One region of the Limosilactobacillus portuensis genome, then DNA from elsewhere that is predicted to be linked to it. Evidence: a T-box and tRNA genes for the amino acid it is inferred to sense, from the RefSeq annotation. Region 1 holds a T-box; the other holds one or more tRNA genes.
What was found. A T-box is a leader RNA that pairs with one kind of tRNA and senses whether it is charged. The one in region 1 lies ahead of leuS (leucine--tRNA ligase), so its partner is inferred to be a tRNA-Leu.
Positions count from the first base shown of each region.

Region 1 (16,777 bases):
AATGCAGAATTCTTGCGAGCAGCAATGAACGCGCGACGACCAAAGGATGACCAAATTTCAATTATGGATTTTCTTCAGGAACTTGACCAAAAGCTGGCACTGTTAGACATGAAAGAGTCAATGACGGAACGCTACCTTAACGAAGGCTTTTCGGGTGGCGAAAAAAAACGGAATGAAATCCTTCAACTATTGATGATTAAACCAAGCTTTGCAATCTTAGATGAAATTGATTCGGGACTAGACATTGATGCTCTAAAAGTCGTTTCTCGGGGAGTTAATTCTATGCGGGGTGCTAATTTTGGTTCGCTAATTATTACCCACTATCAACGACTACTGAACTATATTGTTCCTGATACGGTTCATGTAATGATGGGCGGGCGAATTGTTAAGGATGGCGGCCCTGAATTGGCAAAGAAACTAGAAGCTGAGGGGTATTCCGGATTGCGTGATGAGCTTGGCTTAAAAGTTGATTTGGTTGATGAAGATAAGTAGGGGTACTGATATTATGAATTTTGATTATTCACACCTTAAATCCCAACTTCAGCAGTTTGCAACGACTAAGGAGCCAGAAGAGCTGACTCAGTTGCGTCAAAGGGCATTTCAGGATGTAACCACTACACAGTTGCCCAAAGTAACAAAATTTAATTTTCAAGATTGGCCGCTTATTTCTGATCAGTCTTCGTCTCTTCAGTTTCCTAAAGTGATTGAACAGCTAACGGACTCTGAACAAGTTATAGTAGAGGTAAATTCCCAGAAAGTTACAGTTACGCTCCCTAATCAATTGAAAGAACAGGGGATTATTATTAGTGAGCTAGGTTCGGCAATCACTGCTTATCCTCAAATACTAACTAAATACTTAGCAAGGGTAATTCAACCGGATGAAAACCTCTTAGCGGCTTACCATACTGCCTTTATTAATCAGGGCCTTTTTGTATATGTTCCGCGCAACGTCGAATTAAAGGAGCCAATTCACCTGACAGTTAACTTTGACCAGACCATCAAAGGGACAATTAATTTTCATCTATTAATTGTTGCTGGAGAAAATAGTCGCTTCCAGATTATTGATCACTTAATTTCCGCTCGTCAGCAGACTAATCCCCTAACTAACTTTGTGGAAATCATGGCTGAAGAAAATAGTGAGGTCCATTTCTCTTCACTTGATCATTTAGCGCAACAAAGTCCTAGTTATTATCAGTACCGGGCAGCAATTAGAGATTATGCTAAGGTGGACTGGTCAATTGGGTTGATGAATGAATGTAATACTGTCGGTGAAATTGATTCGGAATTAATTGGTGAAGGAGCACGTGCTAACTCACAACTGATTGCCCTAACCACAAATGACCAACAGCTTGGGATTAATAATCGAGTTACTAACCGCAGTCCTCATTCACAGGGATTAATTAATCAGCGTGGGGTTGCTCTTGGTAACTCACGACTGATTTTTAACGGAATTGGTCAGATTATTCATGGTGCTCATGGCTCAGAAGCAGAACAGCAAAACCGGTTATTGATGATGTCGCCACACGCAACGGGCGATGCCAACCCTATTTTGTTGATTGATGAAAATGACGTTGAAGCAGGGCATGCAGCGAGTGTCGGTAAGATTAACCAGGATCAGCTTTACTACCTATTAAGTCGGGGGATCCCCTTACACCAAGCGCAGCGAATGGTGATTCGGGGATTTTTAAGCGCGGTAATTACTGCTATCCCTGATAAGAATGTCCGCCAAGAAATGGTTGATATTTTGGAAAGGAAGTTACTGGAAAATGCCTAATTGGGAGCTTGTTCGTCAAGACTTCACTGAATTGCAACAGACAATGAACGGTGAACGGCTTGCCTACCTTGATAATGCGGCAACAAGCTTAAAGCCGACGTCCGTTATTGACCGGTTAGTCAGCTTTTATCAACGAGAAAATGCTAATGTCCACCGGGGAACATACCAGCTATCATTCAAAGCGACTGCAGAATATGAGAACGCTCGTAAAATCGTTCAGCACTTCATTAATGCTAAAGCTTCCCGTGAGATAATTTTTACCCGAGGAACGACCGAAAGCATTAATTTAATTGCAGCCACTTATGGTGAACAGAATGTTAAGCCAGGGGATGAAATCGTAATCTCGCTTGCGGAACATCACAGCAATTTGATCCCTTGGCAACAGTTAGCGATTAGAAAGAAAGCAATCTTAAAATACATTAATTTAACCCCGAACGGTGAAATTAATTTAGCCGATGCCAAGCAAAAGATCACCGCTAAAACGAAAATTGTTGCGGTGACCCACGTTGGTAATGTTCTTGGTAACGTTAGTCCAATCAGGGAATTAGCAGAGCTGGCTCATCAGAACGAAGCAATTATTGTTGTTGACGGTGCCCAAGCAGTTTGTCATGTTCCGGTAGATGTGCAAAAGCTAGCAGTTGATTTCTATGCCTTTTCGGGACATAAGATGTTGGGACCAACGGGGATTGGTGTTTTATATGGAAACCAACAGCTCCTTGAACAAATGCCGCCTTATCAATTTGGCGGTGAAATGATCGCGGATGTTCAGCTCGATAACAGTAAGTGGGATCAGATCCCACATAAGTTTGAAGCGGGTACGCCTAATATTGTGGGAGCAGTCGGATTAGCAACGGCAATCAAGTATTTAGAACATGTCGGGATGACGCAAATACGGACACGGGATACGGAATTGATGGCTTATTTAGTACCTAAATTAATGGCGATTCCTGGAGTGAAAGTTTACGGTTCACAGAATCCTCAGCAGCACGTTGGGGTTGTTTCGTTCAACATCGGTACTCTTCACCCCCATGACGTCGCAACGGCATTAGACATGGAAGGAGTAGCCGTTCGAGCGGGCCACCATTGTGCTGAACCACTCGTTCATTCATTAGGGACCAATTCGACTGTTCGCGCTAGTTTGGCATTTTATAATAATCAAGCTGACTGTGACCAGTTAATTAATGCAATCAAAGAAACAAAGGAGTTCTTTAAGGGTGAGCTTAGATAAATTAAATCAATTATACCGGGCAGTAATTTTAGAACATGCAGCTAACCCCCATCACCACTATGCTGTGGATAACGCTACTAATGAAAAGACGCTCCATAATACAACTTGTGGCGACACAATTAACATTAGTCTTCACCTGGGAGCAGATAACAGAATAACTGATATTGGGTTTACCGGTCAGGGGTGCACGATTAGTCAGGCTTCAGCCAGTATGCTTACCGATGTGATGATGGGGAAAACAACGGAAGAGGCATTAGCAATCGCTAAAATTTTTTCCGATGAAGCAATTGGAGAAAAGCACTCTAGAGATGAATTGAAAAAATTAGGGGATGCCCAGGTGCTAACCCAAATCATGGAGTTTCCTGCCCGGATCAAGTGTGCAACTTTAGCCTGGTGGGCTCTACAAGAAGCCTTGCTCAAGAATGCAAAAGGAGACAAGTGATCGTGACAGATGTAAATAATGTCCTCGGTAATCAAGATTATCAATATGGCTTTCATGATGACGTGAAGCCACTTTATTCAACGGGACGCGGATTGACTGAAGCAACAGTCCGGAAAATTTCGGCAGAAAAGCAAGAGCCGCAGTGGATGCTGGATTATCGCTTAGAATCATTTCATACTTATCAAAAAATGGCGATGCCTAAATTTGGTCCAGATCTATCTGGCTTAGACTTGGAGAATATGTTGTATTATCAGAAAATGACCGCTAAGAAGTACCGGGATTGGAAGGACGTTCCTGAAGAACTAAAACGAACTTTTGATCGTCTTGGGGTGCCAGAAGCAGAACGAAAATATTTAGCTGGTTCAGCTGCCCAGTACGAGTCAGAGGTTGTTTACCATAACATGAAGCAACAGTTTGCCAAACAAGGGATCATTTTCACGGATACTGACACTGCCTTACAAAAGTACCCAGACCTATTCAAAAAGTGGTTTGGAAAGTTAGTCAAACCAGCTGATAATAAATTTGCTGCGTTGAACGGTGCCGTTTGGTCTGGAGGGTCCTTTATTTATGTTCCTAAGGGCGTTAAGGTCAAGACGCCAATCCAGGCTTATTTCAGGTTGAATGCGGAGAATACGGGGCAGTTTGAGCGGACGCTGATTATTGTTGATGAGGGCGCTAGTGTTGATTACGTCGAGGGCTGTACTGCGCCAAACTATTCGTCTGATAGTCTGCATGCCGCAGTAGTTGAAGTGAATGTTCTAAAAGACGCTTATTGCCGTTATACGACGATTCAAAACTGGTCAAAGAATGTTTATAGCTTGGAGACGAAGCGGGCAGCTGCAGCCGAGAACGCTACAATGGAATGGGTTGATGGAAACCTTGGCTCCAAAGTTACCATGAAGTACCCGAGTGTCTACCTTAACGGCAAGGGGGCCCGGGGGACAATGCTCTCGATTGCAGTGGCTAGTGATCACATTCATCAAGACTCAGGAGCGCGGATGATCCATAATGCTCCGAACACCTCTAGTTCAATCGTTTCCAAGTCGATTGCCCGGACGGGTGGCTCAACGGATTATCGGGGCAATATCCGCTTTACCGAAAAAGCTAACGGTTCAAAGGCCCATGTTGAATGTGACACAATTATCATGGATGACCAGTCATCTTCCGATACGATTCCAATCAATGAAATTAATAATTCGGATGTCACAATGGAACATGAGGCTAAGGTCTCGAAAATCTCCGAAGAGAAACTTTACTACTTGATGAGTCGGGGAATTAGCGAACGAAAAGCGACGGAAATGATTATCATGGGCTTTGTAGAACCCTTTACGAAGAAACTGCCAATGGAATATGCAGTTGAGCTAAATCGACTGATTAGTTTTGAAATGGAAGGTTCGATTGGCTAAGGGGGATTATCATGTTAGATAAAGAGAAATTAAGTCCTATTGAACAAGAGGTCCTTGAAAAATTACAAACCGTGATTGATCCAGAGTTGGGGATTGATCTAGTCAATCTGGGCCTTATTTACGACATTGAGGTTAATGATCAACAATGTAAAATTACGATGACCTTAACAACGATGGGCTGTCCGATCAGTGATTTGCTTTATAAAATGATTAAGGAGGCCGTTCTCCAAGTAGCGGAGATTACGAAATGTGAGATTAACCTCGTTTGGGAGCCAGCTTGGGGACCAGATAAAATGAGTCGCTTTGCCCGGATGGCACTGGGAGTTCATTTTTAAGCGAAAAGAATAAATACAGAAAGGCTTTAGAAGACCAAAATCGTGGACTTCTAAAGCCTTTTTTAGTGAAATTATTTTAAATCACGCTTAATGGTTCTTTGTGGGTTGGCTTAGGAAAAGCTTTTGTTAAGGCAGCTAACTCATCATGACTAAATGTGATGTTTAATGCTTCAACATTTTCTCTTGCATGGACGGGACTAGCAGCCTTGGGAATTGCTAAGGTATGCTGATCACGGATTACCCAGGCTAACATTATCTGGTAGACCGTTGCTTGGTGATTAGCAGCTAATTCTTTTAGGAGGGGATTGACTGCTAAATTACCACTTAATCGATCTCCTTGAGAAAGCGGTGAATAAGCAATTAATGGTAAGTCATTATCCCGCATCAGAGGGAGAAGGTCATATTCAATTCCCCGGCGATCAAGGTTATACAGATCTTCGTTAGCAACGCATTCTCGACCGTGAGGAAGTGCCCATAATTCTTCCAAATCAGCAACATCAAAATTAGAGACGCCCCAGTGACGAATCTTTCCCTTAGTTTGCATCTTAACTAGTTCATCTACCGTTTCTGCAAGGGGGATTCCGCCTCGCCAGTGGAGTAGGTAAAGATCGAAATAATCAGTTTGCATTAGCTTAAGACTCCGATCAAGACTTTTTTCCAATCGTTGATGACTGGCATTTTGGGGTAGTACCTTGTCGATGAGATAAAGCTTTGACCGGTCAAACGGCTTAATTGCTTCACTGGTAAGTTTTTCTGAACGTCCCTGACCATACATTTCGGCAGTATCAATGACGGTTGCTCCTGCATCAATTGCTGTTTGAATTGCTTTTACCTCTTCGCCGTGTTTTGCTGGTTCCTCACCAATATTCCACGTACCAACGCCAATTGCTGGTACAGTTGTTTGACCTAATTGTACTGTGATCATCAAATCCCTCCTTAATTTAATTACGATTTGATCCTACCATTCTTTTTCCATAAATACATCTGAATAACATATGATTATTATTTCATATGTTTAAATTAAAATTTATATTTTTGTGGGGAAGTAGTAATTCCTTAAAGCTTGTCATATAGGAATTGGTCAATAAAGGTAAAACTATTTTTAGCACTCTTTTACTTAAAGTGCTAAAAATAGTTGCGCTTTCTCTTCTAGTGATTAAGATAGGTAATGTAATCAAGATCAAGTTAACGGAAAGGAAGCTTTATTATGGCTAACGATTTAACACGTCGGAATAACTTTTTGGATAACATGATGAACATGCAGAACTTAATGAATGATGATTTCTTCTCTGACTTTACGCCAGTTGAAGATCACATGAAGACTGACATTGAAGAAAATGATAAGCAGTATCAAGTAAAAATTGATATGCCAGGCTTTGACAAGAAAGACATTCATATTAGTTACACAAATAATATTTTAACCATTACTGGTCACCGTGACACTATTGATGATGAGTCAGATAAGAATGGTCACATTCTTCACAGTGAACGGCGTTATGGTCAAATGAGTCGGCAATACCGTTTGCCAGATGTTGAACGGAAGAACATTACTGCTCATTATGAAAACGGTGTTCTTTCACTTGTTTTACCAAAGAAGCAGGCTGAAAGTGATGACGATACGCGGATTGAAATTGATTAATTGATGACTAACGAAAAGGGTCCTAGCGTTCAAAAGCTGAATGCTAGGACCTCTTTTGTTTAATTAAAAGCTTGAACAATCTTTAGAACACCGAAGATAATTAGGAAAACAGAAATAATCCAAACAACTGTTAAAGCGGAAACAACAGGACTAAAGAGGAGGATTGCTCCTAGAATAACCCCGAGAATACTAAAGATAATGGTTAACCAGTAGTAACCACCACTGACACCCTTGAAAAGACGGCCAACGGAAAATTCCATAATGGAATCCAAAATAAACCAGATAGCAAAAATAATTGCAATGTATAATGTGCCGAAGCCGGGATGGAAGACAAAGATGATTCCTAAGACGATGTTCAATATGCCAAGAACTACAATCCAGCCAGTGCCCTCACCGAGTGAACGAAGAAAGCGGCGCCGAATTGTTAGTTCGAAGATCCCATCAAAAAGGAAGACAACTCCAATAATAACAGACAATAAATGTAAGGTTTTATCTGGTCGTGAAAACGAGAGAAATCCTCCAAGAATAAAAAGAATTCCAATAAGTAAACTAAACCAGTCGAACCGCCGATGCGAAACATTATTCATAGCGCATAGCTCCTTTCTCTGATAAGTTAATCATACCGCAAAAAAAGAAATAATGGTTGTACTATATGTTACCTCCAGAATGTTTGTAAGCAGAAAGAAAACCGATGAAAGATATAGGTGCTTCATCGGTCTCTAGTTTTTAAATATGTTCCTTGATACCGTTCTTAAAATCCTTGTCGATCTCTTTAAGAATTGGTAGAAGGTAGTTGATATATTCATGATATGCTTCGATTGGCTTCATGTCCTTGCCATTAGCTTGAACTAAAGCAATAGCAATATCGTGAGCCCTTTGTTCGTTTGAAATCATTATAATCACCTCATCAGTAATAGTTTACCAAACTTTTCTATGATAGGAAAAAAGGATGGATTATTTTATCAATAAATCCTCGATCAAGTAATTTTAGTCCATAAAAGCCAACTATTCCACCAATGGTATTGGTAATAATATCATCAATATCCGCTACTCGACCAATGTGGAAAAGAAAGTCACAGACAAATTGATTTCCCTCAATAAAGAAACTAAACAAAAAGCTGAGAATAAGAATAGTAACAAAAGAATTTTTTCGGTTGACCAGATATAATAAAATACCTAGTGGGATCGTCATGATGATATTTAATAACCATTCTAAATCTAACTGTTGAAAGGGAAGAAGGTTGTATGGTACTCCGTGAAAATAGCGTAAATTACGGTTAGCAGTAATAAAACTAAAGGTAACTGGAGTTAGGCAGAGACGAAGGATGATAACAAAATAACATAGAAAAGCAAAAATTGTTAATCGCTTACTAAATTGCTGATAACGCGAAGAAAAATTAATTGCTAAAACAAGTGCGATAACAAAATAACCACAAAATGGAAACCAGTGTAACAAATTCATTCCCTCCTTTCATGAAAAAAGGTATATAATAAAAATTCGGATAAACTATTTACCATTATCAAATAAAATAATCTAAAAAGCGATAGGTTATTAATGGTTTTTTACGAGAAATTAAATTTAAGGAGAATTGAACCATATTGGCACAAAATAAAATGAAGCGTAGCCTAAAAAGTCGCCATATTCAACTAATGGCACTTGGTGGCACCATCGGAACTGGACTATTTTTAGGATCAGGTCAAGCAATTCACTCTGCAGGTCCTGCAATATTACTAGCTTATATCATTACCGGAATTATCTGCTTTTGGATTATGCGAGCACTTGGTGAGCTCTTGATGTCAGATCTTAATTACCGCTCATTTGTTGATGCAATTCGTGTTTACCTTGGTCCACGAGTAAGCTTCATTACGGGATGGGCATATTGGGCTTGCTGGATCGCATTAGCCATGGCAGAAATCACTGCAATTGGGATGTATTTTCAGCTATGGCTTCCTCGCGTTCCTCAATGGATACCGGGGTTGCTAACATTAATTGTCCTTTTATGCATTAATTTAATTACTGTTAGTGCGTTTGGTGAATTACAATTCTGGTTTGCATTAATTAAAATTTTGGCAATTGCATTGCTAGTTCTTGTTGGGATTGGTATGATGCTGGTTAGTTTTAAGAGTACTAGTGGTTATGTTGCTTCACCGGAGAATTTATTCAATAATGGCGGTTTCTTTGCTGCTGGCGCAAAGGGGTTCATCCTTTCGTTTCAAATGGTAGTATTCGCTTTTGTTGGAATTGAGATGGTTGGGATGACGGCAGCTGAAGCGGAGAATCCACGTCACGTTATTCCCCGGGCAATAAACGCAATTCCTTTTCAAATCTTGCTATTTTATGTTGCCGCATTGGCGGTAATTATGTGTATCTATCCCTGGGACCGCTTAGCACCATCAAAGAGTCCTTTCGTAATGGTTTTTAATGATATTGGCTTACGTGGAGCAGCCAGTTTAATTAACTTTGTCGTTGTTACGGCTGCAGCATCCGCATGCAATAGTTCACTCTATACGACGGGGCGGATGCTTGCGGAACTAACATCAACATCGCACCGGCCAGGAATTAGGTTAGTTAGCAAATTATCGCGAAATTCTGTCCCAGCACTAGCGGTTATTATTTCTGCTGGCGTAATTGCTATTGCCGCGATCTTAAACTTGATAATGCCTGGCGGAGTTTTTACGGTTATCTCGAGTATTGCCACGACGAGTTTTCTCTTTATCTGGGCAACAATAATTGTGACTCATTTAAGGTACCTTCAATCTAATCCCCAAGAACGGTCTTTTAAGGTTCCGGGAGCACCGTATACTGATTACCTAGTACTAACCTTTTTAGCGTTTGTTTTAGTCGTTTTGTGTCTTGATAAACAAACGCTAGGAGCATTGATTTTTACTTTAATCTGGTTTGCAATTTTAGCAGTTGCCTCACTATCTCAGCCACGAAAACAAAAATAGAGTGTAGTTCAACAAAAAAACTTATAAAAAAACTTATTTTGATAAGTTCTTTGCTGAACTACACTCTTTTCTTTTGGTAATAACTATTCTTTATCTATTCAAATGTAATTTTCTTTGGCAGTTAGGACAAATGCCGTGAACTTCAATATTATTGCCAGTGACGAGATAACCGGTTTTTTCTCTGGTCATGGCAGCTAGATCCTTACTGATTTCTGTAAAATGGGGATCAAACACGTCAGTAATTTGACCACAATTATCACAAATAACGTGGTAGTGAGGATGACCAAAGTAGTCATAATGAGTACTGCCGTCACCATTCTTTAATTCGATGACGAGGTTATAATCGACAAAAAGCTTTAACGTATTATAAACCGTTGCCATGCTAATGTTATCAACACTATCCTTCAAATCTTCATAGATCATTTCCACGCTAGGATGGGTATGATGCGAAATCAAGTAGTTTAGAATCGTTTTTCGTTGGGGAGTAACCCTAACGTGATTTTCTCTAAGTTGTTCAATTGCTCGATCAAATTCTGCTTCAGCCAATTTACTCACCTCACTAGTTTAAGAGCTTTGATTTACGTTAAGTATAACATTTACAATTGTGATTTTAAACTTTATAATACAATTTGATTATTAATAATAATTCTAAAGAAGGGGATTTTATGAGAGAGTCAATTGATCAAAATGGCCGACCATATAGCCGGTTCTGGTTTATTTTTACACTATTAATTGGAACTTTTACGATGTCGATTAGTCAATCGTCCCTGTCGACAGCTTATCCAACGTTAATGAGCGCTTTTGGAATTTCTGCCTCGACAGTACAGTGGCTAACAACTGGCTTCATGTTAGTCATGTGTGTCAGCATGCCCATTAGCCCATGGATGTTGAATAACCTTAATTTTAAGACCATGTTTATTGGTGCACTAGCCCTGTTTGATATTGGTTCATTGATGATTATTTTGACACCTGCTAGTTGGGGAGTATCCGGTTTCTGGTTTATGATGATCGGTCGGGCAATGGAGGCCTTTGCTGTGGGTGTTCTGTTCCCATCGTACCAATCAGTTCTTCTTGAGATAACGCCGCGAGAAGCTCGGGGAACGACAATGGGAATTGCTGGCTTAGTAATGGGTTCGGCATTAGCTTGCGGTCCAATTGTTTCCGGAATTATTCTCAAATTCTTTACTTGGAAGAGCTTGTTTATTTTCTTTATGATCATCATTACTGTGATCATTATTATGGCTGGTTCAGGACTTATCCGTGACGTTATGAAGAGACATGAAAGTAGCCTTGACTGGCTTTCTGTTTTCTTGTCTATCGGTTTGATTGGCGTAATGTACGTAATCAACCAAATTGGTAAGGCGAAAATTAACTGGACAATTAGTGGCACAATCTTGCTTGTCAGTATTTTAGCAATTATTTGGTTCTGCGTTCGGCAATTAAAGCTACCGAATCCGCTATTGGAACTTCGGGTAATGAAAACCTTTAATTACGATTTAGCAATTTTACTAACTTCAATCTCTTACATTGCCTTGATTGTTACAACGATTATTTTTCCGTTGTATTACCAGGGAGTGCTTAAAGTTAGTCCGTTTGTTTCGGGAATGTCGCTTGTTCCTGGGGCTGCCTTGTTAAGTATTCTTAATCCATTAACGGGAAAGTTAGCCGACAAAATTGGCTTTAAACCGACAATGCTTGTGGGGATGACGATGATTGTAGCTGGCTGGTTTGCCGGTCTCTTCTTGATTAACCAAATGAGCTTATGGATTATGATCCTTTGTGCAATGGTTATTGAGGGCGGAAATGCTTTTGTGATGATGCCTGCCGTTACTTTAGGGGCTAATTCCTTACCTAATGAGCTGGTTCCTCATGGGACAGCCGTTATAACAACAGTACGGCAAGTCCTTGGTTCTACCGGAGTTGCTGTATCAACAATTATTTTAACAACCGTAACTAGTCATCACCTTAGTCACGGAATGGGAAATCTTAGTGCGGCCCTTAGTGGTTACCATTATGTCTTCTTAACAATGTTAGCCGTTGAAATTTTTGGTCTCTTTTTGGCTCTTGCCTTAAAGAATACAGTTAAAAAAGATGCAAAAGCTTGATTATCTCGTTTTGAATATATAGAGAGATTTTAATGGGGTGATCAAATGACAGCGAGACGACCGCTGTGGGCAGAAGCATCTGAATTAATGCGGAATTATTATGATACGAAATGGGGCTTTCCTGAACATGATGATCGTGAACTATTTAAGATGCTGACATTAGAGTTATTTCAATCTGGATTATCATGGTCAACAATTTGGAAACGCGAGGCTGCCTTTGAAAAGGCGTTTGCTAATTTTGATGCAGCTAAGGTGGCAGTATTTGATCAGGATGACTTTAAGCGCTTAATGAACGACTCAACGATTATCCGTAATCGGCGGAAAATCATGGCGACGATCAACAACGCTAAGGTAATTCAAGAATTATTAGCAGATGGTGAAACGTTAAATAACTATGTGTGGTCATTTGTTAACTTTAAGCCTCAGCGGCTACAGTTAAACGGAAAGCGACTACCATCACAAACAATTGAATCGAAAAAGATGGCCCGGAAAATGAAGGCGGATGGCTTTCAATTTGTTGGGCCGACAACAGCTTATTCATTTATGACCGCTGTTGGGATGGTTAATGCTCGTGAAGATTAGTCAATTTATGTTTGAATATGGTCAGCAAATTATGCTAAGATGGTTTTCGTTATAAAGCAAATTCCCGATAGGATTCACATTACTGTGAAGATGCCTTGTAACCACTGAATGTTTCAATTGCAACTTGCATATGGGGGAATTAATACACATGGTAGAAAAACATTTATTTACTTCAGAATCTGTTTCTGAGGGGCATCCTGATAAGATTGCTGATCAAATTAGTGATGCTATTTTAGACGCAATGCTTGAACAAGATCCTGATTCACGGGTCGCTATTGAGACTTCTGTTACGACCGGACTTGTATTGGTTTTTGGCGAAGTTTCAACTAAGGCATACGTTAATATTCAAAAGGTTGTTCGTGACACAATTCGGCGGATCGGTTATACAGATGGTAAGTATGGCTTTGATGCTGACAACTGTGCAGTAATTACTGCAATCGATGAGCAGTCACCGGATATTGCACAAGGGGTTGACGATTCTCTGGAAACTCGTGAAGGGGATGCTGATCCGCTTGATCAAATTGGTGCCGGTGATCAAGGATTAATGTTTGGTTACGCAACTGATGAGACACCAGAATACATGCCGTTAACTTTGATGCTTAGTCATAAGTTAATGCAACGGATTGCTAAGCTTCGTAAAGATAATACTATTCCTTACCTCCGTCCAGATGCTAAGGCTGAAGTCACTGTTGAATATGACGAAAACGATAAACCTTTGCGGGTTGATACTGTTGTGTTGAGTACACAACACGATCCAGAAGTTTCACTTGATCAAATTAAAAAGGATGTTATGGAGCAAGTCATTAAGGCTGTTATTCCTGCAGAATATCTTGATGACCAAACTAAGTACTTCATTAACCCAACCGGTCGTTTTGTTATCGGTGGTCCTCAAGGGGATGCTGGTCTAACCGGTCGAAAGATCATTGTCGATACTTATGGTGGTGCTGCCCATCATGGTGGTGGTGCTTTCTCCGGTAAGGATGCTACCAAGGTTGACCGGTCAGCTAGTTATGCTGCGCGCTATATTGCTAAGAATTTAGTGGCTGCTGGCTATGCAAAGAAGCTTGAAATTCAAGTTGCCTACGCTATTGGGGTCGCTGAACCAGTATCAATTTCAATTGATACTTATGGTACTGGGACCCGGAGTGAAGCAGACTTAATTGCTGCGGTTCGTAAGGTATTTGATCTTCGCCCAGCGGGAATTATTAAGATGCTTAATCTTAAGCGTCCAATTTATGAACCAACTGCGGCTTATGGTCATTTTGGTCGGACTGATGTTGAGCTACCATGGGAACAACTGGATAAGGTTGAAGAACTAAAGAAGGTTCTTGGCTAGTTTGATGCTTGCATTTACGAATGCTGGTTGTTAGAATATCATTAAATATTTGATCGAATTGGAAATAGTAACTGTTAGTTAATTCTTCAGAGATCGTGTGGTGCTGTAAACACGAGGATTACTAATAATGAACTCGTCCAAAAAGATTATTACTGAAAGCGAGTAGGTAATAACGTCTGCCGCGTTATGGCGTGAAGTGTCATGGTTATGTTAACCGTGGAAATTCGGGTGGTACCGCGGAGTAAATTCGTCTCGTAGAATAGTTTTCTACGGGGCTTTTTTATTACGATCAAACAGAAGAATTATGCAAATAAAAGGAGAGAAAGATATGGCTTACGATCACACTGCCATTGAAAACAAGTGGCAACGATTCTGGAAAAAGAATGAGACATTTAAGGCTAACTTAAACAAGGATCAAAAGGAATACTATGCCTTGGATATGTTCCCTTACCCATCTGGACAAGGACTTCACGTTGGTCACCCAGAAGGTTATACCGCGACTGATGTGATGTCACGAATGAAGCGGATGCAAGGATACAATGTTTTGCACCCAATGGGCTGGGACGCATTCGGTCTTCCCGCAGAGCAATACGCACTGAAGACCGGTCATAATCCCAAGAGCTTTACTAACCAAAACATTGATCATTTTCGTAACCAAATCCAATCACTTGGTTTTTCATATGATTGGGATCGGGAAGTTAACACGACTGATCCAGAATACTACAAGTGGACTCAATGGATTTTTGAACAACTCTATAAGAAGGGTTTAGCTTACGAAAGCGAAATTATGGTTAACTGGGCACCTGATTTTATGGGTGGAACCGTTGTTGCTAACGAAGAAGTTGAAGACGGTAAGACAAAGCGTGGTGGCTACCCAGTTTATCGGAAGCCAATGAAGCAGTGGGTCTTGAAAATTACTGCCTATGCAGACCGCTTAATTGATGATTTGGATCTTGTTGACTGGCCAGAAAGCGTTAAGGAGATGCAACGTAACTGGATCGGTCGGTCAGAAGGGGCTTCTGTTTACTTCCCAGTTGCGGGAGATGAAGATACTAAGATTGAGGTCTTTACTACCCGTGCAGATACATTGTTTGGTGCATCATATGTTGTTCTTGCTCCTGAACAAGAGCTGGTTGACCAGTTAACTACTCCTGAAAATAAGGAAGCAGTTAAGAAGTACCAAGAAGAAGCTTCTCGGCGGTCTGATCTTGAACGGACCGATCTGAACAAGGATAAGACTGGGGTATTCACTGGTTCATACGTTATCAATCCGGTTAATGGTGAGAAGTTACCAATTTGGATTAGTGACTATGTCCTAGCATCATATGGTACAGGTGCTGTAATGGCAGTTCCATCTGGTGATCAACGTGACTATGACTTTGCTAAGAAGTTTGATTTGCCAATTAAGCCAATTATGGAAGGTGCTGATCTTTCAGAAGGTGCCTTTGACGGAGATGGCAAGCACATTAATTCTGGTTTCTTGGATGGCTTGAACATTGCAGATGCCAAGAAAAAAATGATTGAATGGCTTGATGAGCATAATGCTGGTCACAAGAAGGTCAATTACCGTCTTCGGGATTGGATCTTTAGTCGGCAACGCTACTGGGGTGAACCGATCCCAGTAATTCACTGGGATGATGGTCGGACTACCTTAGTTCCAGAAGATGAATTACCATTGAAGCTGCCTGATACTGATAATATTGAACCATCTGGTACTGGTGAAAGTCCGTTAGCGAACGTTAAGGACTGGGTCAATGTTTATGATGATCAGGGTCGGCATGGGTTACGAGAAACAAATACAATGCCACAATGGGCTGGTTCATCATGGTACTGGCTCCGGTATACCGATCCACACAACAGTAAGGAATTTGCCTCAAAAGAAGCATTAGATTACTGGTCTCCAGTAGATCTGTATGTTGGCGGGGCGGAACATGCTGTCCTTCACCTTCTTTATGCGCGCTTCTGGCATAAGGTCTTATACGATTTGGGACTTGTACCAACTAAGGAACCATTTATGAAGTTGGTTAACCAAGGAATGATTCTGGGATCTAACCATGAAAAGATGTCCAAGTCTAAAGGAAATGTTGTTAACCCAGACGATATTGTTGAAAAATATGGTGCGGATACCCTTCGTCTTTACGAAATGTTTATGGGACCATTGACCGAATCCGTTCCGTGGGATGAAGAAGGACTTCACGGTTCATACAAGTGGATTCAACGTGTATGGCGGTTATTGATGGATGAAAATAATCACCTTCGTGACCGGGTTTCTAACTTTAATGATGGTAAGCTGACTAAGGTTTATAACCAGACCGTTAAGAAGGTTACTGAAGACTACGAACGGATGCACTTCAATACAGCCATTTCTCAATTAATGGTCTTCGTTAATGAAGCGTTTAAGGCTGATGATCTTCCTGTCGAATACATGGAAGGCTTTATTAAGATGATTTCACCAGTGGTACCGCACGTTGCCGAAGAATTATGGAGTCACTTCAACGTTAGTGATACAATTGCCTATCAACCATGGCCAACATATGATCCAAAGGCATTGGAAGAAGACGAAGTTGAGATGATTATTCAAGTTAACGGGAAGCTTCGTTCAAAGATTAAGATGGCAAAGAATATTGATCGTGAAGAAGCACAAAAGTTAGCTCTTGCTGATGAACACGTTCAAAAGTTTACGGATGGCAAGGATATTAAGAAGGTCATTGTTGTTCCAAACAAGATCGTAAATATCGTTGCTAAATAGAAAATGATAAAGAGCCTGGGAAAAAACAAAATTTTTTCCCAGGCTCTTACTATTACCAGTAATTTTAAAATTTACTGAGTCTAATCGCGGGAATTAACCCGAGCCTTCGAGTCTAACTACGAACGACTCTGATGATTTCATCATCATTCATCGTTCTAGGTTAGCCCACCAGGCTCTTAAATGGGTTAATTCCCAGCTTCCTTTTGTTCGTGGTAAAATATTGGTTGTTTCA
Region 1 covers NZ_CP117296.1:495,025-511,801, forward strand. Annotated here, with positions in the region: gene sufC (Fe-S cluster assembly ATPase SufC) at 1-492, shown strand, start outside; gene sufD (Fe-S cluster assembly protein SufD) at 506-1,774, shown strand; gene PRK60_RS02380 (aminotransferase class V-fold PLP-dependent enzyme) at 1,767-3,002, shown strand; gene sufU (Fe-S cluster assembly sulfur transfer protein SufU) at 2,989-3,444, shown strand; gene sufB (Fe-S cluster assembly protein SufB) at 3,447-4,850, shown strand; gene PRK60_RS02395 (metal-sulfur cluster assembly factor) at 4,862-5,185, shown strand; gene PRK60_RS02400 (aldo/keto reductase) at 5,262-6,110, opposite strand; gene PRK60_RS02405 (Hsp20/alpha crystallin family protein) at 6,393-6,824, shown strand; gene PRK60_RS02410 (HdeD family acid-resistance protein) at 6,884-7,411, opposite strand; gene PRK60_RS02415 (hypothetical protein) at 7,551-7,718, opposite strand; gene PRK60_RS02420 (VanZ family protein) at 7,756-8,280, opposite strand; gene PRK60_RS02425 (amino acid permease) at 8,439-9,773, shown strand; gene PRK60_RS02430 (Fur family transcriptional regulator) at 9,864-10,319, opposite strand; gene PRK60_RS02435 (MFS transporter) at 10,439-11,878, shown strand; gene PRK60_RS02440 (DNA-3-methyladenine glycosylase I) at 11,924-12,460, shown strand; SMK box riboswitch at 12,505-12,611, shown strand; gene metK (methionine adenosyltransferase) at 12,609-13,796, shown strand; T-box leader at 13,840-14,054, shown strand; gene leuS (leucine--tRNA ligase) at 14,125-16,545, shown strand.

Region 2 (16,777 bases), 910 kb from region 1:
GGGATAAGTTTGAAAAGGCTAACTACTTTTACGAAAATGTGATTAAGACCGCTAAGCTACCTACGGATGATCGCAAAGTAGCTTGGTTAATGGCTGCCCCACAATCCGACGGTGGTCAATGGGATATGCTCTGTGCCCTCATTGAAAAATATGGAGTCATGCCTAAGTCAGCAATGCCTGAATCATTTAACTCCAATCGTTCTAACGGGATTAATAACCTCTTAAACAATAAGCTACGTCATGACGCTGTAATTTTACGGAAGATGGTTAATGATGAACATGCTAGTGAGAACGACCTCAATATTAAGCGGAAGGAAATGTTAAATGACGTTTATCGGATGCTTGCATATGCCTTTGGTGAACCAGAAAGTCACTTTGACTTTGAATACCGGACAAAGAAGGATAACGAATTCCACCGGGATGAAAACATTACCCCACAAGAATTCTTCAAGAAGTATGTCGGCTGGAACCTTGACGACTATATTTCGGTAATTCAAGCACCGACTGCTGATAAGGAATACTACAAGACTTACACAATCGACATGTTAGGTAACGTTGTTGGTGGTCGGCAAATTAAGCACTTAAACTTACCAATGGATGAATTTAAGAAGCTGGCGATCGACCAACTTAAGGCTGGTGAAAGTGTTTGGTTCGGTTCTGACGTTGTTAAATATTCAGAAACTAAGCTTGGAATTATGGCATTAAACACTTATGACTATGCCAAGTTATTTGACACCGACCTAGAAATGACAAAGGCCCAAGCACTGGACTATGGTCAAAGCATGATGGATCACGCAATGGTTCTTACAGGTGTCGACCTGGTCAACGATCAGCCAACCAAGTGGAAGGTCGAAAACTCTTGGGGACCAAAAGTTGGTACTAAGGGTTACTTTGTAATGAGCGATGCTTGGATGGATAAGTACTGCTACCAAATTGTCGTTAACAAGAAGTACCTTAGTGACAAACTCAAGCAAGCCCAAACTCAAGAACCAATCGTCCTAAAGCCTTGGGATCCAATGGGAACATTGGCGTAGGAAGAGAGTATCTTCGCCCCAAAGAGTTTCCGGAAAGCTAGCAATTTCTCCTGACGAAGAAGTGAACCAGAAAATTTATTTTCATCTGTGAACCCTCGCAAGGCTGATTAGACTTCTTGCTATCAACTTGTTGATGAAAGAGGTCAATCAGCTACTGCGCAGATCTTGACTTAGCTGCCTAGAACATCAGTATAGGAAAGATTAGAGTAATTATATAAAACGAAAATTCCCCTAATACTCAGGTAAATTCCTGAATACTAGGGGATTTGTTAGTTAATGGGATGTCTACTGCAACCGAGCCTAGATCTGCTCGCCCTAACCTTCCTCGAGCTAACGACCTCCACCTCCGACGGCAAGACGCCGTTCGGTGGAGAAATCGTTAGCCACCGGAAGGTCTTAACGGGCTCACACTCTTATTCTGTAATATCCGCGCCGAAGTACCTTTGGGAAAGCTTCTTGACGGTACCGTCTTTTTGAAGCTTCTTTAGAGCCTCGTTATATGAAGATTGGATTACTGAATCCTTTTTATTGAAGAGTGCCGAGATTTTAGTTGGTTTAGCTTCGCTGGAAACGTCAATCATCTTCAATCCCTTTGTGCTGTTCTTCTTGCTGTAAGCATACCAAGCTTCACGGGAATTAACTGTCCCTTCAGCACGCCCCTGTTTTACCATTGCTACTGAATTGCTAAACTCGCCATTAGGAACAAGGGTCCCGTGATACTTCTTCACAACATCGGCATTGTTGGTTCCTGTACCAGCAACGATCTTCTTACCGCTGATTTGTTTCAAATTCTTAATTTTACTATCTTTAGGAACAATTAAAACGTACCGTGACTTGATATATGGGGTCGAGAAATTGTACTTCTTTGCTCGTTCTGGAGTTTGCGTAATATCATTCATTACCACGTCATACTTTCCAGAGCCTAACCCCGCTACCAGAGAATCCCATTTACTAGGAACAAACTTAGCCTTCAAGCCCATTTTCTTAGCCACGGCTTTCCCCAGCTCTACTTCAAAACCAGTTAACTTATTGTTCTTCCGATATGAGTAAGGAGAGTATGTTCCTTCAAGCCCAATCGTCAACTCACCTTTTTGCTTTAATTCTGAGTTCACTTGTGATGACGCTGCGTGAATACTACTAATGCCGGTGGTTGTTCCGACCGTAAGCGCTGCTAATGTTACTAATACCTTTTTCCAAATCTTCATCTTATCTTTCTCCTTTTATTTTAAATTCTCCATGGTCATTGAGGCGATAAAGTTCCTAATCCGTTCATTGGGATTTTCAGTAGAAAAGAATTCTTTTGGTGCCCCATCGTAAATGATTTCGCCACTTTCTACAAACACAATCTTGTCAGCAATTTGTTTAGCAAACGCCATGTTATGAGTTACAAGAACCATTGATTGCTTCTCCCGCGCTAACTGTAAAAGAACCTTTAGCACACTCAATTCTAATTCCGGATCGAGAGCTGAAGTTGGTTCATCTAAAAGAACATACCGTGGCTTCATTGCTAGTGCCCGGGCAATCGCGACTCGTTGTGCCTGCCCACCGGATAGTTCACTTGGATAAGCGTTGCCATAATCAGCCATCCCCACTTTTGCCAACATTTCTTTAGCTAACTCATTAGCCTGTCGACGGCCCATTTTCAGAACCTGAGTTGGTCCTTCAGTAACGTTATTAAGGACTGTTTTATGGGGAAACAAGTTATAATCCTGAAAGACCATTCCCGTTTCTCGCCGAATTGCTAACTTTTCTTTATTGCTAACGGGCTGGCTAAAGTCAATTTGGTGACCATTAAAGTCATACTGACCACTCTCAGGCGTAACAAGAAGGTTTAGCGAACGTAAAATTGTCGACTTCCCTGAACCTGATGGCCCAACAAGAACCGTAATCTGACCTGCAGGAAACTCTAATGTAATATCTCTCAAGACATGTTTGTTACCGTACGTTTTATTAATTTGGGTCAATTTCATCAATCTTCACCTACTTAACTAATTTCTAGCTGACTGCCCAGCCGCTTTTCGAGATAGTGCTGGAGAACTGAAAGAACCGTTGTAAATACCGCATAGATTAAGGCAACTAACGTATACATTAATAATGGTTGATAATTAGCCGCTGCAATCTGTTGACTGACTTCAAACATTTCCATAATTGTAATCGAGGCAGCCAGTGAAGTATCCTTCACTAAGCTAATGAAACTGTTTGAAAGTGGTGGCAGGGCAACCCTAAGAGCTTGAGGAATAATAATCCGCCACAAAATTTGCAGGCGGGTCATCCCAATCGCCGCTCCAGCTTCCCACTGACCATGATCAACAGAACTAATTGCGGCCCGAATGGTTTCCGAGGCGTATGCTCCAGTATTAAGTGAAAAGGTAATAATCCCTGCCGTAAATGGTTCAAGCTTAATCCCGTGAGGCAATATTCCCCGGATCCTTAAATACGGGAGACCAAAAAAGACGATAAATAATTGGACCAGTAATGGTGTCGACCGGAAAAGCCAAACGTAAAATTGGACAAACCACTTGAGAATTATAAATGGTCCTCGTTGGTGTGACAGCCGAATCAATGCGGTTACCAACGCAATAATCAAACCGAAGAAAAATGAAATTAACGCTAAGGGAATTGTATATTTAAATCCCGCTGCTAGAAGTTGAGGTAACGATGTCGTGATTATTTCCCACATGGTTCACTAATCCTTTCTTAGTTAATCTAATTGAGCTAACGCTTGTTTTAAGTCAGCAATAATATCTTCAGGGTCTTCAATTCCCACAGATAGCCGAATTAGTTCATCCTTAATTCCGTTCTTCAACCTAATTTCTCGTGGAATTGAACCGTGAGTCATTACTGCAGGTACTTCAATCAAACTCTCAATTCCGCCAAGACTTTCTGCCAAATCAATCAATTGAAGACTTTCAACGAACTTTTTGGCATCAAGGCCAGCCTTTAATTCAAAGCTAATCATTGCGCCAAAGTTTTTCATCTGCTTTGCCACAATTGAATGTCCTGGGAAATCGGTTAACCCTGGGTAGTAGATTTTTCCAATCCGGGGATCATGTTGTAAGAACTTAACTACCGCAGTTGCATTTTCCTGGTGAACCCGCATTCGTGCACCAAGGGTCTTAATTCCCCGTTGTAATAGCCAACTGTCATCTGGACCTAAAGTGCTACCGATTGAGTTCTGCAAAAAGGCCAACTGCTCAGCGATCTGTTGATCTGTCGTTACAGCTAACCCAGCAACAACATCACTATGACCGCCAAGGTACTTTGTTGCGGAGTGAACTACGATATCCGCTCCCAAAGTTAATGGTTGCTGATTGTACGGTGTAGCAAATGTGTTATCAACAATTGTTCTTACGCCGTGTCTCTTGGCAATTTTGGCGATTGCTTCAATATCGGCAATTTGAAGGAGCGGATTAGTCGGTGTCTCAAAATAAACGGCAACCGTATTATCTTGAATTGCGTTTTCTACCGCATTCAAATCTTGCATATCAACGACTGTAAATTCGAAGCCGAACCGCTTTAACACCTTATTAATCAACCGGAAAGTCCCACCGTAGACATCACTCCCAACAACGAAATGATCACCTTGAGAGTAAAGTGAAAAGACAGCGTGAATCGCAGCTGAACCAGATGAAAACGCAAAGCCGGCAACCCCATGTTCCAATTCAGCAATCAACTTTTCTAATGAGGCTCGGGTAGGATTTCCCGTCCGTGAATATTCCCATTTTGGCTGTCCGCCAAGTTGATGTTGGTGGAAAGTAGATGACCGATAAATTGGTGTTGATACGGCTCCGGTTGTTTGATCTTCGCTATTACCGCCGTGAATTAATTGAGTATTGAATTTCATGAGATGTTTTTCCTTTCTTAAACGCAATGATTATTTCGAATAAATGATCCAAAAAAGGCGCAACCTCAAGTTAAACTTGAAATTGCGCCTTATGTACTTACCCCGACAATATTAGCAGGCCAAATTAACTTTGGGTACGCCAAAACGTGGGTCGCATAAGACGCGATCCACTGCAACAAACAACTGTGTTAACGAATTGAATGTTTTTCATGACGTGTTCCTCCTAATAAAGTATGGATAAAATATAACTTATTTATTGTAAGTTGTCAACATAAAAAATTAAAGTAATGGATCATAGCGGACTGAATCGGGATTCTGCGTATCGTTAAGGTAAGTTCTCCAGTCGGTTTATTCTCTTTTACATTCTTTTACATTTCGTTTTTCTTTTACATTTTTTTACATTTTCACGCAAACGATAATAAATAAAAATAGCACCCGACCTGCTCAGTCAAGTACTATCACAATTATCATAGTAGCTTTTTCTCTAGAATATAATCACTGGTAATAGATTTAACTTTTTAACATAACCTATTAATTATTAAAGTTTCAGCTTCTTATCCAAGAATATCAGCACATGATCATAGATTGCTTGGCTCCAGAAGTCGCGCTCGTGATTGGCATTAGTAACCCGGTAAGCCTCAACCTCGGCACCAACTGATTCCAGTTTTTGCGCCATCTCTTCCATTTGGTGATATGGAACCACCTTATCTGCATCCCCATGGAACAGCTGGAATGGCGGATATTGCCTTCCCTCAACCACCCGGTAAAGTGGACTCATTTCATGCATAATCTCCGGCCACTTCTTTTTATCCATCCCAAAGAGGCAGTATTTCAAAATATCATTCCCCGGAACCTTATCGGTATACTTAAACGTCTCTTCAACGTCCATTGGGGCGAAGCAAGAGACAACTGCTGAAACCGCATCTGACTGATCATCATAATCAGCCGTCTTATACTTTGGATCATCCCCCGTAAGGCCAACTAACATGGCTGCATTGGCTCCTGAAGAAGTTCCCCAGATTGCCACTCGTGAAGGATCAATCGCGTACTTCTTGGCGTTTGCCCGTAAAAAGCGGATCGCTGTTTTGACGTCAGCAAGAAATGCGGGGAACGGATGCCCATCTAAGGAATTACGGTGTTGCACCGTTGCAACTATATAGCCGTTCTTTACAAACTGAACCAACTGAGGAATCTTCTCCCCAAACGTTGGTAACCGCCATGAGCTCCCCTGAACAAACACAATCAGTGGTCGTGGCTCAGTAGTGTACTCTTGAGGGTAGCGTTGTGTCCATGGGGTTAGAACTTCAAGTTTTAATGCTTGACCATCTGCCGCAGCATAAACGACATTTTCAATTAAGCGAACCTGTCCACTAAGAGTCGGGTTGTTCTTAATCTCATGAATTACCATTCTCTTCACCATCCATTGTAATAAAAGTTTTCTTAGTAATATTTAATGCTGGATCAAATTCATACAGGATCGGCTTCCCGTTTGGAACCTCCACCTGGTCAATTTGATCGTCCGGAATTTGATCAAGGTACTTAATTAATGCCCGTAATGAGCTCCCGTGAGCAACAATTAGTTGGTTCTTGCCGTCCATTAATCGTGGCGCAATCTGGTCTTCCCAGTATGGCAACAACCGTTTTTGGGTCATTGCTAGACTTTCGCTGTATGGCATCTTAACACCAAGACGATCATAGCGCCGTTCGTGTTGCCGCTGCTTCAATTTTGGTGGAACCTCACTGTATCCCCGGCGCCACCGATGCAATTGCTCTGCACCGACCTCTTCCTTGACCTTGGCCTTATTTAAGCCGCTAAGGGCACCATAATGACGTTCATTTAGTCGCCAGGTTTTATAAACCGGAATGTAAAGCTGATCAATTCTTTCCAGAATAATGTTCATCGTCTTGATTGCTCGTGACATATAAGAAGTATGGGCATCATCAAATTGAATCCCCATTCTTGCTAATTCATCACCAACCATCTGTCCCTGTTCAATTCCCTTTTCAGTTAGCGGAACATCTGTCCATCCTGTGAAAATATTATCGCGATTGGCCTGACTTTGGCCATGACGTACGATTACTAACTTTGCCATTCTTAGCCACTCCTTTGCCTCTATCTATGATACAGCAATTGTGTACAATTGAACAGGATTGGGCAATGGCGTTTTTGGGTTTAATCCAGGAATAGAATAAAAATAAGGGAAAGTGCCCCTTTCAGCCGTTAAATCAACGTTGAGTCGCACTGTCCCTTATTATTTTTTGTCGCTAATTCAAACTGAACGAAAATTCAATATCATGGTCAGCTGGAATATGATATTGTTTTTCAACATCAGCGCCCCAGCTATCAATTCCACCGACACCACGAACTGCGCCGGCAATCACTAGAACTGTCCGCCGAGCCAATGGCAATTCTTCGATATGGGTTGCCGATTCAAGCTCTTCCGCAGTATATGGTAAGCAACTGAAGTTAAATGGCTTACCTGACTGACCAACCTTCAAGGAGAACGGTTCTGTTGAATGGTCAGCATTATTTTCAGTTATTTCCCGGGTAATTTTAAGCTGTTCGGTTTCCATATGCATCCCATTTTCCTGAGGAACTAGGTACTTAGTTACCGGAAGGCCATTAACATGGTATTTCCCGTGTTCAGCACCAGCCATTCGGTCAGGATAGGTCTCACCAGAAAGCCCTTCATAATCAAAGCCAGTTGCTGTTGTTGGCATAATGAAACGAAGGCCAAAGACAGGTAAACTAGGAAGATCCTGGTGACCAAAGTAATGAGCCTTAATCTTAATTTGACCGTCACTAGTCACTGTATAAGTTACGGTAACCTTGGTGGCAGGAATAGTTAGTGTTTCGTAAGTAAATGTGATTTTTACCTTATCGGCAGTTTCGTGGTTAGAGAATTGGTTTGTCTCTGGGGCAATTGGCAACTTTTCAAAATGATGGTCATCAACCGTTAAGTCGGTTTGATCGCTAAGACACTTCGTAAAGGTATCCACAGCTAACCATTGTGCTGACTTAATATTAAAGCCGCTTCCCCGATCATTATCAGTGGTTGCTCGCCAGAATGTTGGTGTCGGTACGCGGTAGAGCCACTCCTTACCGTTGAGCTTTAGTGATTCTAGGCCGCCCTTTTCGTAACTAAAGATATAGTGAAAGCCATCACCACCAAGTCCCAGCGTTCCGTCACCGTAGATCACGTGTAATTTATTTGTGTAAGCCATAGTAATAACGTACCTCCTGCATAGCTGGTTTTGGTGTCCGGTCAGCAAACATTAGACCATCGCCAGAGAACTCATAATCTGAATGACGATCATCAAAGTCGCCACCATACCGCATAACCATTTGTCCACTAATTGAGTCCTTTACCTGGAGTGCTTGGTCGATGAAGTCCCAAATGAAGCCGCCAAAGTATTGCGGATACTTATCAAGAAGCTTAATGTATGAACTCATTCCACCAGCAGAGTTCCCCATATCATGCATGTATTCACATTCCATAAACGGCTTGTCTGGATTATTCTTTAAGTATTCTTCAACCTGCTTTGGTGGCAAGTACATCCAACTTTCAACATCTGAGATTTGATTCCGATAATCCTTAGTACCACCCTTTGGCAGGTAATTAGCCGGATCCAAGCTTGGAATTTGTTCACTATAATCATGCGTATGACAAACGCCCTCATAGTGAACTAGACGGCTATCATCATGGTCCTTGTAGAATTGTTGCATGGCTACAAGGTTGTCGCCAGCAAATGATTCATTCCCAAGTGACCAGAACAGGATCGCCGTGTGGTTCTTGAAAAATTCATAGTTGCTTCGTGCCCGGTCAACAACCACTTCTTTCCATTGAGGGACTGAACCAGGAACATTATCTGATGGCTCAATTGCGCCCATCTTTTGCCAAGTAGCGTGTGATTCCAAGTTATTCTCGGCCATCATGTAAATGCCGTTTTGATCGCAGAGGTAGTACCACGGAATTTGATCTGGGTAGTGACAGGTCCGCACAGCATTAATATTATTTTCCTTAAAGGTATGTAGATCACTCAGCATGTCCTTCATCGTTACTGAACGACCACGGTGATCATCCCACTCGTGACGGTTAACCCCATTAATAATGAGCCGCTTCCCATTTAACAGGACAACATGTTCAGGACTGCTTTCAATTCGCCGGAAACCAAATTGATACGGAACCAACTCGATTAGGTTCCCTGCTTCATCCTTAACTTCAATGATTAATTGATAAAGGTATGGGTCATGATTATCCCAAAGGTGAACGTTCTTAAACTCGTGCGGTTCAATCGCAACCGACTCGTCAATCGACTTAGTTTCATCCAGTAAAGTGCTCCCATCATGGTCCTTAACCATAACATGAACGCTTCCAGCCTGTTGACCAGCAAAATTAAGGTCCATTGATAATTCACCATCACGGTAATTATCAGCAACCCGTGGCTTCAACGTAAAGTCTTCCAGGTGCGTTACCGGTTGGGCCAGTAGTTCAACACTTCTAAAAATACCAGAGAAACGGAACATATCCTGATCTTCAATCCAGGAAGCAGTACTGTGCTTAAATACCTCGACCGCGATTACATTATCTTCGTCCTGAATATATGGGGTGAGATCAAATTCAGACGGCGTAAAACTGTCTTCAGCGTAGCCAATGAAATGACCATTCAGCCACAAGTACATTGACCGTTCGACCCCTTCAAAACGCACCCGAATTTGCTTACCTCTTAATTCATCATTCAAATCAAAGTGCTTCAGGTAAAGACCAACAGTGTTATCTTCACCCTCGCTAAAGGAACCTTCTTCAGGATCGTCCTGACTTAATGCGTATGCCGGACGACGATAGATTTTACCTTCCCACGGAATTAAGGTGTTAATGTAATTATTCTGTGCATAGTCGCTTAACTCAATTTCACTTGGAACTTCAATCTGATCAAAGTTGCTAGCATCAAAATCAACCTGATAAAAGTCCTTAATCCTTTCCTGAGGCGTTTGGGCAAACTTAAATTGCCACTGACCATCAAGGCTCTGTTCAAAACTACTCTTGTGGCGTTGCCATTCCGCATAATTGCGGTAAAAGTGGTGGTCACTATGTGCTGGCAATTGATTAACCCGAAATGTCTCCGGATCATCCAACCATTTTATCTCTGCTTCCATCGACGAAATGCCTCCTCAAAAAATCATTACAATTTAAGTATAGCGCTTTCATCAGTGTAAAGATAGGTTTTGCTAGACAAGAGCAGCTGATAATGACCAATTTCTATGATGAAAAAAGCATTAACTAGCCATTTTTAAGAATGCTTAAAATTTTTAAAAACAAAAAAGCACTTAACCAAATAGTTAAGTGCTTTTAGTAGTGCGGCCGAGAGGACTTGAACCTCCACGGTCATAATCGACCATAAGATCCTTAATCTTACGCGTCTGCCAGTTCCGCCACGGCCGCATATCAACCAACGAATATTATTATAGCAAGATCCCTATTCGTTGGCAACAACTTTTTTTAATTTTTTAGGATAAAATGGTGACCGCACCGTCTGCAAACATAACGGGCAGTGTTAAACCGGCGTTGACGCGCGATCCTAATCCCACATCCGGTACATCGGTAATACCAATAATGACGGGAAGTTCGTCTGGTTTTCGCTTTACTCGTCGCTGGTGCAAAACGTGAACCACCAACCCTAGCTAACAATCGACGAAAATCTGTACTCCGGTGGCGATAGTCACGTCCGGTTAAGTGAAGGTGGTAGTGACAAAGCTCATGAAGCACTACTCGTTTCAAGTTAGCCAAATCAAATTCGGTGTACATTAGTGGGTTAATGTCAATATGATGATCATTTAAGTGATAACGACCACCAGTAGTTCGTAAACGCGAATTAAAGAAGATTTGATGTTTAAATGGTCGATGGAAACTTTCCATCGACCATTTTTCAGTTAACTCTTGTAATTGTTGATTATTCATTTGTCCCATCTTGAGGTGCAATCATTGTTAGTTGGATCCGTTGACGCTTAAGATCAACATCATCAATCCAAACATCAACAATATCACCAACTGAAACGGCTGCTCGTGGATCCTTAATGAATTGTTTACTCATTTTGGAAACGTGAACCAGGCCATCATGTTTTACACCAATATCAACAAAGGCACCAAAGTCGACAACGTTTCTCACTGTTCCCTGGAGTTTCATCCCCGGCTTTAGATCGTCAATCTTCATTACATCTTGGCGAAGTAGCGGTGCGGGCATCGAATCACGTAAGTCACGACCCGGCTTTTGAAGCGATGCGATAATGTCCTTAACCGTTTCTTCACCAGCATTTTCCGTAGTAAAGTCATCAACAGCAATCTTCTTTAACTGCTTTTCGGCAGCGTCAGAGCCAAGATTATCAACATTAATCTCAGCGGTCTCCATAATCTTCTCTGCAATTGGATAGCTTTCCGGGTGAACATCGGTATTATCAAGCGGGTTATCACCATTAACAATCCGTAAGAACCCAACCGATTGCTGATAAGCCTTAGGACCCAATCTTGGAACATCCTTCAACTGCTTTCGGTTAGTGTATTTCCCATGCTCATCACGGTATTTAACAATGTTCTTCGCGGTGGTCTTGTTTAATCCAGAAATCTGGGTTAACAGTTGGTAACTCGCAGTGTTCAGGTTAACTCCCACGCGGTTAACTGCCCGCTCAACAACTGCATCAAGCTCACCAGCTAGTTCCTTCTTTGGCAAGTCATGTTGATACTGGCCGACACCAATTGCCTGTGGTTCAATTTTCACTAGTTCAGCAAGTGGATCCTGAAGTCGCCGACCGATACTAATTGTACTCCGTTGTTCAACGTGAAGATCCGGAAATTCATCCCGTGCTTCCTTACTTGCCGAATAAACGGATGCCCCTGCTTCGTTCACAATCACATAGTAAACCGGTCGTTTAATCTTCTTGAGAGTGTTCACAACAAACTGTTCCGATTCACGACTAGCAGTCCCATTACCAATTGCGATCATTTCAACATGGTATTTTTCAATTAAATCAATTAATTGTCCTTCAGCCTTTGCCCGCTCTTCTTCTGGGGCCGGTTTATGGGGATAGATAACCGCCTTAGTGAGGAACTTCCCGTTTTCGTCCAGTACAGCTAACTTACAACCAGTCCGGTAAGCAGGATCAAAGCCCAGAACGACTTTCCCCTTAATCGGTGCCTGCATTAATAAGTGATAAAGATTTTCACCGAAGACCTTAATTGCTTGCTGATCAGCGTCTTCTGTTAATTGACGACGAATTTCCCGTTCAATTGCTGATCCCAAGAAGCGCTTGTAAGAGTCTGTATAGGCATCCTCGATTAATTTAACCGCGGCGTTTTCCTTGCTTGTCCGAATCAACCGAAAATGAAGATAATTCAGGACCGCATCATCATCAACGCTAACTTTAACGTTCAAAATGCCTTCCTTTTCTCCCCGGTTAATTGCTAATACTTGGTAAGAACTTAAATCCTTCACCGGACTTGCAAAGTCATAGTATTGTTCATACGTCTTTAACTCGTCCTTTTCCTTACCATTACGCTTCACCGTGGTCACTAATTGACCATGTTGACTCATAAAATTCCGCAACCAGCTCCGCACAGTTGACATCTCACTAATTGCTTCTGCCAGAATTTCGTGTGCACCATTCAATGCATCTTCAACAGTCTTAACGTCATCGTTTAGGTACTTTGCTGCTTCAGTTTGTGGATCAGCATCAGGATAAGTTAATAACCAATTAGCGAATGGTGCCAGACCATGCTCACGAGCAACTTGCGCCTTTGTTTGCCGTTTTTGCTTATATGGCAAGTAAAGATCTTCAACGGTCTGTAGCTCAGTTGCCGCTAAAATTTGCTTTTCCAGAGCAGGAGTCAGCTTACCAGCTTCCTTGATTTTATTAATAACGGTTTGCTGCCGATCAAGCAGTGTCGTCGCGTGCCGATATTGGTCATGAATTTCTTGAAGTTGCACTTCATCCAACGTCCCAGTCGCTTCTTTTCGGTACCGGGCGATGAATGGAATGGTATCTCCCTCATCCATTAACTTCAAAGCTGCTTTAATTTGTGATTCATGCAGTTTTGGAAGTTGCTTGTTTACTAATTTAATCGATTTTTCGTCCATACAATCCTCCGTCAGTAATTTTACCGCCACCAAGTATCAGCGGGATTAATTGGCTGATGACGCTTGTGTTGTGTTCGCTTGTACCAGTTTTCAATTGTCTTGGCTGCTTTTGAATCAACATCCTTACCTTCGAGATAATCATCAATTTCCTGGTATGAGACTCCCAGTGCTTTTTCATCAGGCAACATTGGCTTGTCGTCTTCCAGATCAGCAGTCGGTACTTTTTCATACAAGTGTGCTGGCGCATTTAAGTATTCTAATAACGCTTTCCCTTGACGCTTATCTAATCCGGATAACGGTGTAACGTCAGCACCACCATCCCCAAATTTAGTATAAAAACCGGTAACTGCTTCAGCCGCGTGATCTGTGCCGACAACCGCACCACCGTGTTCACCAGCAATTGCATATTGAACAATCATCCGTTCACGAGCCTTAATATTGCCCTTATTAAAATCACTGATATTGGTGCCTGCCATAGTTAATGATTCAAGTAATGCATCGGTTCCCGGTTTAATGTTAACCCGCATCATCTTATCAGGATGAATAAATTGGTCAATTGCCATCATCGCATCAGATTCATCCGCTTGTTCACCATATGGCAACCGGACCGCAATAAATTGGTATCCTTGATCGTCAGTTTCTTGACGAAGCTTTTCCACTGCTAATTGTGATAAACGACCAGCCAATGATGAGTCTTGACCGCCAGAAATTCCCAGAACTAGTGTCTTCATCCTCGTCTTTTTGAGGAAACTAGCTAAAAAGTCAACCCGCCGTTCTACCTCAGTTGCTGGAGCAATTTCCGGCTGGACATGAAGAGCTTTAATGATTGTTTCTTGTAAACTAGTCATCGCTATGCCTCCCCATTATCAAGCGTCTTTACATATTCGTGAATCCGGTGAATCATGTTGAGCTTATTGTCGTAACACTTCTGTGAAAGATCTACTGGATATACTTCTGGGTTAAGATCACGTTTGTATTCATCCCAAAGGGCATCCAAGTTTTGCTTTCGCCGTTTTCGTGTCTCCTCTAGGCTTGGTTCATCATAAACAAATTGCCCATCTTTCCAAATATCCTTCAGCATTGGCCGGGCCTTAAAGTCATCCACATCCTTTTGCTGAAGAGGGAAATCAGGATTGAACATATTTAGTGAGCGTTGGTCGCGCGGATCTTCATCAGCTAAGGTAATGTAGTCACCTTCACTCTTGTTATCCGCACAGTCATTAATCCGCCAAACCTGCTTTTTCCCAGGAGTCGACATTTTGCTAATATTATTCGATAGCTTAATCGTATCAACCATCTTGCCATTATCATCTTCAATCGCAACGAGCTTATAAACTGCTCCTAACGTTGGTTGATCATAAGCGGTAATTAGCTTTGTTCCAATTCCCCAAACATCGATCTTGGCACCCTGCATTTGAAGATTTTGAATTGTCTTTTCATCAAGACCATTTGAGGCAAAAATTTTAGCATCCTTAAAGCCGGCATCATCAAGAAGTTGCCGAACCTGCTTTGAGAGGTAGGCCATATCGCCACTATCAATTCGTACTCCAAGGAAGTTGATTTTATCGCCGAATTCCTTTGCAACCTTAATTGCAACTGGAACCCCACTCTTCAACGTATCAAAAGTATCCACAAGGAATACACAATTATGGTGAGTTTCAGCATAGGCCTTAAATGCATCATAATCATTATGGTAAGCTTGAACGAGCGCGTGGGCATGGGTCCCAGAGATTGGAATTCCAAATAGCTTACCGGCACGAACGTTACTGGTTGCGTCAAACCCACCAATATAGGCAGCCCGGGTTCCCCATAAGGCCGCATCAAATTCCTGTGCCCGGCGTGTTCCAAATTCCATTACCGGTTGATCCCCAACAATCGATTTGATTCGCGAAGCTTTGGTTGCAACCATAATCTGATAATTAATAATATTTAACAGTGCTGTTTCAACTAATTGAGCCTCTATCATCGGTGCATCAACTTGCAGAATTGGCTCATGGTTAAATACCAAGTCGCCTTCTTCAAAGCTCCTAATTGAACCAGTAAACTTAAAGTCTTTCAAGTAATCTAAGAAGTCATCAGCAAATTGACCAGTTGACCGGAGATAATCAATGTCACTTGCCGTAAAATGAAGACTTTTAATATAACGAATAATATGATCCAGACCAGCAAAGACTGCATAACCATTTTGAAATGGCATTTTGCGGAAAAAGGCCTCAAAAACGGCCTGGCGGTTTCCTTGCCCTTGCTTCCAATATGTTTGCATCATGCTAAGTTCATACGCATCGGTATGAAGAGCTGTACTATCATCTGGATAATTAAATTTCATTGTTCAGTATCCTCTCACTTATGTTAATAACCAACATTGTAGCACGATTTTTACTTTTCCAAAACGAACTCAAATCGTGAGCCAACGTATTGAGTATGGACGTATTCAAATGGTGTTCCATCCTGCAAATAAGATAATTGTGTCATTCGTAATAATGGATCGCCACGCTTAACATTTAAATAGGTCGCAATTCGTTCATTCGCTTTAGTCGCGGAAATATGCTGAACTGCATGCCCAGGATAAAGGTGCGCCTTGTGTTCAAGAGTTTCCCAAAATGAAGTCGTTACTTCTTCTTTGCTTAACCCCTTTACTAGGTTAGCTGGGATGGTTGCTACCTCAAAACAAATCGGAACGTCATTCCCTGACCGAATTCGCTCCATCCGGACAACCTGATCCCCTTCTTTAAGATCTAATTTTTCAATTTCAACTTGAGAAGGGATCGTTAAATGGTACGAAATAGTGGTACTGGAGGGAACCTTTCCCAAGGACTTCATCAGGTCCGTAAAGCTTGTTACTCCAGACATCCGTTCCTGAACTTTCCGGTTAGCAACAAATGTTCCGGACCCAACCCGGCGTTCAAGAATTCCTTCATCGACAAGTTCTTGAATTGCTTGCCGTAATGTCATCCGGCTAACATTAAATTGACCAGCCAGTTCCCGTTCAGCAGGAATCTTTTCGCCAACTTTCCATTTACCATCCTCAATGTTCTCCCGTAATTGATTATGGATTTTAATATATATTGGTGAACTCATGCTGCTCGTCCTCCTTACACCATTTAGAACAATAATTAGCTATTTACAATTGTAACATCAATTAATAGGATTAGACCAATTTCAAAACAATTATTAAGAAAAAGGTTCTAACGTTTTTTAGTAACTGCCAGAACCTTTTCAGTAAATTTATTAATTTTCGTTACGAATTTTCATTGCCCGTTCAAGAGTCCGGTCAACGATAATTGATTGTGAATCAGCAACCGGATACTTAGTTTCAGGATCCATCTCTTCAGCATAGGAAAGCTCCGTGCAGCCAAGGATAACAATGTCACAGTGCTCTTCCTCAATCATCTTTCTAACAAGCTCATGGTATTTTTCACCGTTGGAATGACCACTTTCTTTAATATCATGGTAGATTAAGTCCTCAGTCATTTCCTGAATCTCAGGAGTAGCCTTGACTTCCTCATAACCCGCGTTTTGGATATAAGAATCGTAAATCCCAGATACCATTGTTCCATCGGTCCCTAAAAGACCAACTCGTTTTGCATCAGGCTTTAACCGCTTAATTTCGTTAACTGTTTCTTGAAGCATGTTAAGAATCGGAATATCAGTAGCTGCTTGTAGCTCATCAAAGGAATAGTGGGCCGTATTGCAAATTAAAACAAAGAACTCTGGCTTAAGGAGACTCTGCTGTTTAATATCCTCAATTAAGGCCTTGGTTGGACTTGGC
Region 2 covers NZ_CP117296.1:1,515,479-1,532,255, forward strand. Annotated here, with positions in the region: gene PRK60_RS07865 (C1 family peptidase) at 1-1,034, shown strand, start outside; gene PRK60_RS07870 (transporter substrate-binding domain-containing protein) at 1,448-2,239, opposite strand; gene PRK60_RS07875 (amino acid ABC transporter ATP-binding protein) at 2,255-3,004, opposite strand; gene PRK60_RS07880 (amino acid ABC transporter permease) at 3,019-3,714, opposite strand; gene PRK60_RS07885 (trans-sulfuration enzyme family protein) at 3,736-4,878, opposite strand; gene PRK60_RS07890 (alpha/beta hydrolase) at 5,417-6,286, opposite strand; gene PRK60_RS07895 (2,3-bisphosphoglycerate-dependent phosphoglycerate mutase) at 6,273-6,971, opposite strand; gene PRK60_RS07900 (beta-galactosidase small subunit) at 7,144-8,103, opposite strand; gene PRK60_RS07905 (glycoside hydrolase family 2 TIM barrel-domain containing protein) at 8,087-10,036, opposite strand; tRNA gene PRK60_RS07910 (tRNA-Leu) at 10,237-10,322, opposite strand; gene PRK60_RS07915 (SprT family protein) at 10,380-10,838, opposite strand; gene PRK60_RS07920 (Tex family protein) at 10,831-13,008, opposite strand; gene nadE (ammonia-dependent NAD(+) synthetase) at 13,029-13,856, opposite strand; gene PRK60_RS07930 (nicotinate phosphoribosyltransferase) at 13,859-15,334, opposite strand; gene PRK60_RS07935 (GntR family transcriptional regulator) at 15,385-16,086, opposite strand; gene PRK60_RS07940 (aspartate/glutamate racemase family protein) at 16,237-16,777, opposite strand, start outside.
Region 2: it encodes a tRNA-Leu, which carries the amino acid that the T-box ahead of leuS (leucine--tRNA ligase) is inferred to sense. The anticodon was not compared.